Regions from separate parts of the Janthinobacterium sp. GW823-FHT03B06 genome, predicted to be linked through region 1. Evidence: predicted binding sites of a transcription regulator. Region 1 holds the regulator's gene; the other holds the start of a gene.

Region 1 (4,293 bases):
GACGTGCCAGGCGTTGCGGGATCAGGAAGTTACGTGCGTAACCGTCTTTGACTTTGACGACTTCGCCGAGGTTACCGACGTTTACAACTTTTTCTAACAGAATGATTTGCATAGTTCTTCTCCAGGAATATCTGACCGATTAAGCGTGGTGCAGATCGGTGTATGGCAGCAGCGCGAGGAAGCGAGCGCGCTTGATTGCGGTGTCGACTTGGCGCTGGTAGTGCGCTTTGGTACCGGTCAGGCGTGCTGGCATGATCTTGCCGTTTTCCTGGACGAAGTCTTTCAGCGTGTCGACGTCTTTGTAGTCGACTTGCTCAACGTGCGCTGCCGTGAAGCGGCAGAACTTCTTACGTTTGAACAAAGGGTTTTGCTGTTTGCGTTTTTCTTTAAGCTTGAGCTTATTTTTGTCGAACTTTTTACCGAATGCCATGTCAGGCTCCTGTATCTAAAATGCGCTAGTCAGAATTGACTGCACTAAAATCAATGATGTGAAACACCAAACTCTTGCTGTTGCGGCTCTTCCTGGCCAGGAAACCCGTGAACTGATACACCCCGCCCAAGCTTGCCTGACTGAACCGGCCTGAAATTTCGCCAGCGGCTAGCGCGGCAACATCAAACTCGGTCAAACGGGCAATCCCTGCTTCCATCTGCTGCGAACTGTGTTGCAATACTGCATTCACAATCGGCAGTCCTGCCGGGGTGTAGCGCAATATTTCGCGCTCGGCAATGATGGCGGTGACTTGTAGCTGGTTCAGCGCACGATCCTGGTCAAGAATTAAGCTGCTGCTGCGGCTGGAGCGGCTGCTGGTGCTTCGGTGCGGTGGCTTTTGGCCGCGTCTTCGCGTTGTACCGATTTCATCATCGGCGAAGGAGCTGTTTCAGCTTTCTTCATTTTAACGGTCAGGTGACGCAACACGGCATCATTGAATTTGAATGCTGTTTCCAACTCGACCAGGGTCTCGTTGTCGCATTCGATGTTCAGGCAGATGTAGTGTGCTTTAGGCAGCTTTTGGATCGAGTAAGCCATTTGACGGCGGCCCCAATCTTCCACGCGGTGAACCGAACCGCCGCGGGTGGTTACGCTGGCTTTGTAGCGTTCGATCATCGCGGGCACTTGCTCGCTTTGGTCCGGATGGACGATAAAGACTATTTCATAATGACGCATGCAAACTCCTTCAGGTCGGATTGATAATCGCCCACCCCGGCGTCAAGACGGGTGTGGGAAGGTCAGCCGAAGATTATAACCGCCTTTTGCAAACGTTTCAATCATTGCTTGCGCCAGTGCCCGAAAAGCCCGCGGACCACCGTGCTTTTCGACCGGGAACAAGTATTTCTTGCGAAATTCGCCGAAAACACGGAAATCCCCTTGCATAGTGAGCGATACTGTACAAAAATACAGACTGTTCATATAGACAGCATTTTAGTATGCACCCACCGCTCATGATCAAGCTGACAGCACGACAAGAACAAATCCTGAACCTGATCAAGGACGCGATTGAAAACACGGGCTTTCCTCCCACCCGTGCCGAAATTGCCAATGAACTGGGTTTCAAATCGGCCAATGCGGCCGAGGAGCATTTGCAGGCCCTGGCCCGCAAGGGCGCGATCGAGATTTCGCCCGGCACCTCGCGCGGCATCCGCCTGATCGGCGCGGCAGCCGAAGCGCCGCCATCGAAAGTGCCGGCGGCGCTGCTGATGTCGCTGCCCCTGATCGGCAGGGTGGCCGCCGGTTCGCCCATCCTTGCCCAGGAAAACCTGGAAGCGAGCTACAACGTGGACCCGGCCCTGTTCTCGGCCAAGCCCGACTTCCTGCTGAAGGTACGCGGCTGGTCCATGCGCGACGCCGGCATCATGGATGGCGATTTACTGGCCGTCAAGAAGGTCGACAGCGCCAAGAATGGCCAGATCGTCGTGGCCCGCATCGGCGATGAAGTCACCGTCAAGCGCTACAAGAAGACGGGTTCCGTCATCGAATTGCTGCCGGAAAACCCAGACTTCAAGGTCATCACCGTGTCGCCGGAAGATGAATTTGCCCTGGAAGGCTTGGCAGTCGGCTTGATGCGCAGCTGGCATTAAGTTGCCTGCCGGGGTCAGACCCGCCGGGTCTGACCCCGGTTTTTAGTTGCGGCCCCTTCTCATGCCTGACACCTAAGTTTCCGTCATCGAACTGCTGCCGAAAGATGAATTCGCCCTGGAAGGCCTGGCTGTGGGACTGATGCGCAGCTGGCATTAAACGACTGCACGAACAAAGGGCCGCAACAGCATGACTGTTGCGGCCCTTTTCATTTGTCCGGCGACTTATACATCGAGTGCCTGGCGGAAATCCTCGAGCAGATCCACCTCATCCTCGATACCGACGGAGACGCGGATCAGCGATTCGGCGATGCCCATGCTGGCGCGGCGCTCGGCGCCCATCTCGTAGAAGATCGTGTGGGCGACGGGAATGACCAGGGTGCGCGTGTCGCCGAGGTTGCTCGCTGGAATGGCCAAATTCAAACGATTGAGGAAATCGAAGCAATCGATGCCATCCTTCAATTCAAAGCTGAACAGCGAACCATAGCTGCGGAACAGGTCGCTCGCCAGCGCGTGCTGCGGGTGCGACGCCAAGCCCGGGTAATGCACGGCCGCCACTCTCGGGTCGGCCTGCAACATGGTGGCCAGCGCCAGTGCGTTCGAGCAAGTGCGGTCCATGCGCAAGGCCATGGTTTCCGCGCCGACGGCGATATGGTGCGCCGCTTCCGGCCCCAGGGACGCGCCGAAGTCGCGCAAGGCCTTGGCGCGGATTTGCGCGATGCCCCACTGCGCGGGCGCCGCCTTCTTGTAGTTCTCGAAAATATTCGGATACTGCGTCCAGTCGAACACGCCCGTGTCCGTCAAGCTGCCGCCCAGCGCATTGCCGTGGCCGCCAATGGATTTCGTCAAGGCGTTGACCACGAGGCCCGCGCCCACGGCTTTCGGGCGGAACAAATACGGCGTCGTCATCGTGTTGTCGACGATGTACAAGATGCCCTTTTCGCGGCACAGGTCACCGATTTTTTTCAGGTCGGCGATCTGCGTGCGCGGATTGGCGATGGTTTCCACGAACAAGATGCGCGTGGCAGGCGTGATGGCGGCCGCCACGTTGGCTACCTCGGTGGCGTCGACGAAGGACACGGCGATGCCCTGCCCCGTCACCGTTTGCCACAGGCTGTTGGTGTTGCCAAACAAAAAGGCCGACGAGACGACATGGTCGCCCGCGCGCAGCAGCGACTGCACCACGGCGCCGATGGCGCCCATGCCGGTGGCGAAGCACAAGGTCGCCACGCCGTCTTCCATCTTGTTGACCTTGTCTTCCAGCGCGGACACGGTGGGGTTGCCCTGGCGGCCATAGCGGAAACCGGGTTCCTTGCCCTGGAATACGGAAGCGAGCTGGCGCGCATCGGCATAACCAAACGCGACGGAAGTGTGCACGGGCTTGTGCAGCGAACCATGCTCGATGCCCTTGCGGCGGTCGTTATGCAGGATGGTGGTGGTAAAGCCGTAGTTTTTTTTATCGTTCATGATCGCGGAGCAAAAAAAGCCCGGCGCTAGCCGGGCAAGATAATTACGCTTCTGTCGTTGCCAGGTTCAGGTTCAGCTGGGAACGCGGCGTATCTTCGGGCGCTGCCGCCTTCGGATGGTGGCGCGCATATTCCAGGCGGTCCAGGTATTCCTGCGACACGTCGCCCGTCACGTAGACGCCGTCGAAGCACGAGGCCTCGAAGTTGGTCAGGGCCGGGTTGACGTCGGCGATCGCCTGCTTGAGCGCGCCGATATCCTGGTAGACCAGGTAGTCGGCCGTGATTTCGCGGCACACTTCTTCCGTCGTGCGGCCGTAGGCGATCAGCTCGTCGCGCGTCGGCATGTCGATGCCGTACACGTTCGGATAGATGACGGGCGGCGCGGCCGAGGCGAAGATGACTTTCGTCGCGCCCGCTTCACGCGCCATCTGCACGATTTCACGGCTGGTGGTGCCGCGCACGATGGAATCGTCGACGAGCAAGACCACTTTATCCTTGAATTCGGACGGGATCGCGTTGAGCTTCTGGCGCACGGATTTCTTGCGCGCCGCCTGGCCCGGCATGATAAAAGTGCGGCCGATGTAGCGGTTCTTGATGAAGCCTTCGCGGTATTCGATGTTCAGCGCCATGGCCAGCTGGATGGCGGCCGGACGCGAGGAATCGGGAATCGGCATGACCACGTCGATATGCACGCCTGGCAATTCGGCGCGGATCTTCTCGGCCAGGTATTCGCCCATTTTCAGGCGCGTGGCGT
Region 2 (4,293 bases), 180 kb from region 1:
ATTTCGCTTCGTCCGTCATGCCGACGATCAGCGAACCGAGGTAGGTGAGGGCTGCATTGTCGGTAATTGCCGTCAAGCCCAGGGCGCCGAAGAACAGGGCCAGCGGCTTCAGACTCGAGACGATCGGTTGCAGCCACCATTGCTGCATGCCGCCCAGTACCACCAGGCCGCCGAGGAAGAAGCCGACCAATAAGCCTTCCTTCAGGATCAGCGGGCTTTGATAGCGTTCATACGCCTGCACGAAGCCGAGGAAGAACAGGAACAGGCCGATGAACAGCACGGGATGATGCGCCAGGGTCACGACGCCGGCCAGCACGATCATGTGCACGAGGCTGACGGCCAGCGGTACTTTCGGCGCTTCCACTTCGCCGGCTTTCGGCTTGATGTCGGAGGTATTGCTGTGCAGATATTTGCGCAGCAAAATGCTCACGCCCGTGGCGTTGACCAGCACGGCGATGGCGGCTTTCCAGCCGAAATGGGTGGCCATGAAGGCGCTGTCCCAGTTCCACGTGGTGGCCACCATCAGCACGGGTGGTGCCGCATACGAGGTGAGGGTGCCGCCGATGGAAACGTTGACGAACAGCACGCCCAAGGCGCCGTATTTCAGCCATTCAGGAATGCCCGGACGGAAGATTTGCGGCGCCAGCATCAGCGCGGCCAGGGTCATGGCGGCCGGTTCCGTGATCAGGGAGCCCGTCAGGGGCACGAGCGCCAGGCCCAGCCAGACGAGGGCCAGTTCCGTGCGCAGCGGCATCACGCGCGCCACGCCTTTCAACAGGCGCTGCACGGCGTCGAGCACGGGGCGCGAGGCGGCCACGACCATGACGACAAAGACGAACAGCGGTTCCGTGTAATGGCGCGACTCGGCATACTCGATGGCCGCATCGCTGCCCGAGACAAAGGCCATGATGATGATCAGGATGAAGGCCCAGAAGCCGAACACGACTTCCACTTCGCCCAGCAGATGCAGCAAGCCCGCATGGCGGGGGTGGCGCCGCGATAATGTTTCAAACGATTTGGCGGCGAAGGTGTGGATGAGCGCAAGGCCGAAGACGATGGCGCTGATGAGTTGGATGGTGGTCAAATGCGTTTCCTTATGGACGGAGGAAGCCGCCCGGTGCATTGCCGAGCGGTAAGGAGAGTGCTTATGGTACAGCAATCGATGCCAGAAACGGGGTTTTTCGGACATGGCGGAGCGGCCTGCGGGCAGGCGCTGCGCAGATAAGCCTTGCCAAAAGCGGGTCCGGATAGTACTGTATATGCATACAGTATTCATCTTGATATTCAATTATGCAACATTCCCAATTGATGGCGTCGCCGGAAGCCTTGCACCCGTCCCTGTGGCGTGCGTCGCAGCTGGGCCAGGGCGCCGCGCGCTGCCTGGATACGGGCTTTGCCGCCCTGTCGGCGCAGCTGCCCGGCGGCGGCTGGCCCAGCGGCAGCCTCATCGATCTGCTGGTGCAGCAGCCGGGCAGCGGCGAATTGCGGCTGCTGGCGCCCGCGCTGGCGCAGCTGCCGGGCTTGCCCATCGTGCTGCTGCAGCCGCCCCATCCGCCGCAGGCGCTGGCCCTGGCCGCGCAGGGGCTGGCGCCGTCGCAATTGCTGTGGCTCAAAAGCACCGGCAGCAAGGATGCCCTGTGGGCGGCCGAGAACATCTTGCGCAGCGGCACGTGCGGCGCCCTGCTGTTCTGGCAATCGCACGTGCGCGCCGACAGCCTGCGCCGGCTGCACCTGGCGGCGCAGTCGGGCAACACCCTGTTCTGCATGCTGCGCCCCTTGCACGGCGCGCAGGATGCGTCGCCCGCGCCGCTGCGCCTGTCCGTGCGTCCGGCCGCCGGCGGCATTGAAATCGGCTTCATCAAGCGCCGGGGACCGCAGCGCGACGCGCCGTTGTTCCTGCCCCTGCAACCTCCTTCTTTACTGCTGCGCCATGCGACTCTGGATCGGCCTGTGCCTGCCCCGGCTCCCGCTCGAAGTGTTTTGCCCGCGCTGGTCGGCTGACAGCCTCGGCGTGGTGCTGGAGCAGGAGCAAGTGATGGCCGTGTCGCCGCTGGCCTTGGCGGCCGGCATCCGGCCGGGCATGCGCCGCGCGGGCGCGCTGATGCTGGCACCGCAGGCGCGTTTGCACGAGCGCTCGCCCGAGCTGGAAGCGCAGGCCCTGCAGGCGGTGGCGCTGGCGCTGCTGCAATATTCGCCGCTGGTGGCGCAGGGCGAGGAAGCGACCCTGCTCGTCGACGCGGGCGCCAGCCTGCGCCTGTTCGGCGGCGTGCGCGCCCTGTGCCGGCACATCGCGGCCAGCTTGCGCGCGCTCGGCTACACGGCCCAGCTGTCGTGCGCCCCCACGGCACGCGGTGCCTGGCTGCTGGCGCGCGCCGGTACGCGCCGGGGCCGGACCTTGAGCATGGCCAGCTTGGTGCGCCGCCTCGATGGCCTGCCGTGCGCCTTGCTGCCGCCCGCGCGCCCCTGGCTCGACTGGTTCGAGGGCATCGGCTGCCGCACCCTGGGGCAGTTGCGCCACTTGCCCCGGCCCGGCTTGCAGCGCCGCTGCGGCGGGGCCTTGCTGGACATGCTCGACGACGCGCATGGCCACAGCACGGAACTGTTCGTCTGGCTCGAGGCGCCGCCCACGTTCCGCGCCAGCCTGGAACTGTTCGACCGCGTGGAGCACGCCGACGCGCTGCTGTTCGGCGCGCGCCGCCTGCTGCAGCAAATGACGGGCTGGCTGTGCGCGCGGCAATTTGCCGTCGAGCGCATACAGCTGCTGCTGGCGCACGAGCGGGGCAGGGTGGCGCGCCCGCCCACCGTCATCGATCTGGCGCTGGGCGAAGCCGTCTGGCGCGACGAGCACTTGGTGCGTTTGCTCAAGGAACGCCTGGCGCAGCTGGCGCTGGAGGCGCCCGTGATCGGCTTGAGCCTGGAAGCGCTGCAGGTGCAAGCGATGGCGCCGCCCAGCGAGAGCCTGTTCCCCGAGCCGGGCGGCACGCCGCAGGAGCGTCAGCGCCTGCTGGAATTGCTGGTGGCGCGCTTGGGCACAGACAATGTCTTGCAGGCCGCACCGCGCGCCGATTACCGCCCCGAGGCGGCCAACCAGTGGCTGCCGCTGCCGGCCAGGGGCAGTGGCAAGAACGCGCCACCCGACTTGCCGCCCGGCTTGTCCGGCATGCCCCGTCCCGGCTGGCTGCTGGCCCAGCCCATTGCCCTGTTGATGCGCGAGCACCGGCCCTTCTATGGCTCGCCCTTGAAAATGGTGTCCGTTGCCGAGCGCATCGAAGCGGGCTGGTGGGGCCAGTCGCAGGCGCGCGATTATTTCATTGCGGAAGGCCTCGACCACGCCCACTACTGGGTCTACCGCGAACGCATCGCCGGCAGCGGAGAAGACGCCGCGCCGCGCTGGTTTTTGCATGGCTTGTTTGGATGAAAGGGCTGTCCTGCTGAAACGGCCATGCTTGGCTATACTTGCTTTCTTGCGTCGCGTCTTTAATTGAAATGAAGGATATCCATGGTACCGCTTTCCGACTTCCCCATCACCCAAAAATGGCCTGCCCGGCACCCCGAGCGCCTGCAGCTGTACTCGCTGCCCACGCCGAACGGCATCAAGGTCTCGATCCTGTTGGAAGAGCTGAGCCTGGCGTACGAGCCGCACCTGGTCAGCTTCGAGCAAAACGACCAGCTGTCGCCCGCCTTCCTGTCCCTCAATCCCAATAACAAGATTCCCGCCATCCTCGACCCGGACGGTCCCGACGGCAAGCCGCTGGCCCTGTTCGAGTCGGGCGCCATCCTGCTGTACCTGGCGGAAAAGACGGGCAAGTTCCTGCCGCAGGACGCGGGCCTGCGCTATGAAACCATCCAATGGCTGATGTTCCAGATGGGCGGTATCGGCCCCATGTTCGGCCAGGTGGGCTTCTTCCACAAATTCGCCGGCAAGGAATACGAAGACAAGCGTCCGCTCGAACGCTACCTGGGCGAAGCGAAGCGTTTGCTGGGCGTGCTCGAGCAGCGCCTGCAGGGCCGCGACTGGATCATGGGCAGTCAGTACACGATTGCCGACATTGCCATCTTCCCGTGGGTGCGCTGCCTGGTGGGTTTCTATGGCGCGGGCGACCTGGTCGGTTTTGATAATTTCCCGAACGTGCAGCGCGCGCTGGACGCGTTCCTGGCCAGGCCAGCCGTTGCCAGGGGCGTGGATATTCCCAAGCGTGGTTAAAACAGGCGGCGGCCGGGCGGCGCTACAATGCGCCATCGGCCGCGCTGCGCGGCAGCTTTGATCTGAGACAATGAAATCCACCCGGCAAG

The links. The regulator LexA, encoded in region 1, represses DNA repair genes until DNA is damaged. The targets are predictions, from matches to a motif close to ACTGTATNNNNATACAGT.
Region 2: the regulator LexA is predicted to act here: its motif matches at 1,253-1,270, upstream of imuA (translesion DNA synthesis-associated protein ImuA).

Annotation. Positions count from the first base shown of each region.
Region 1 is NZ_JBXAJE010000002.1:597,406-601,698, forward strand. It holds gene rplI (50S ribosomal protein L9) at 1-112, opposite strand, end outside; gene rpsR (30S ribosomal protein S18) at 140-430, opposite strand; gene priB (primosomal replication protein N) at 456-755, opposite strand; gene rpsF (30S ribosomal protein S6) at 776-1,165, opposite strand; gene lexA (transcriptional repressor LexA) at 1,441-2,076, shown strand; partial or broken gene AC1RBA_RS08655 (transcriptional repressor LexA) at 2,156-2,233, shown strand; gene AC1RBA_RS08660 (cystathionine gamma-synthase family protein) at 2,299-3,540, opposite strand; gene purF (amidophosphoribosyltransferase) at 3,584-4,293, opposite strand, start outside.
Region 2 is NZ_JBXAJE010000002.1:777,953-782,245, reverse strand. It holds gene AC1RBA_RS09520 (putative Na+/H+ antiporter) at 1-1,084, opposite strand, end outside; gene imuA (translesion DNA synthesis-associated protein ImuA) at 1,291-2,001, shown strand; gene AC1RBA_RS09510 (Y-family DNA polymerase) at 1,931-3,418, shown strand; gene AC1RBA_RS09505 (glutathione binding-like protein) at 3,500-4,204, shown strand; gene AC1RBA_RS09500 (alpha/beta hydrolase family protein) at 4,275-4,293, shown strand, end outside.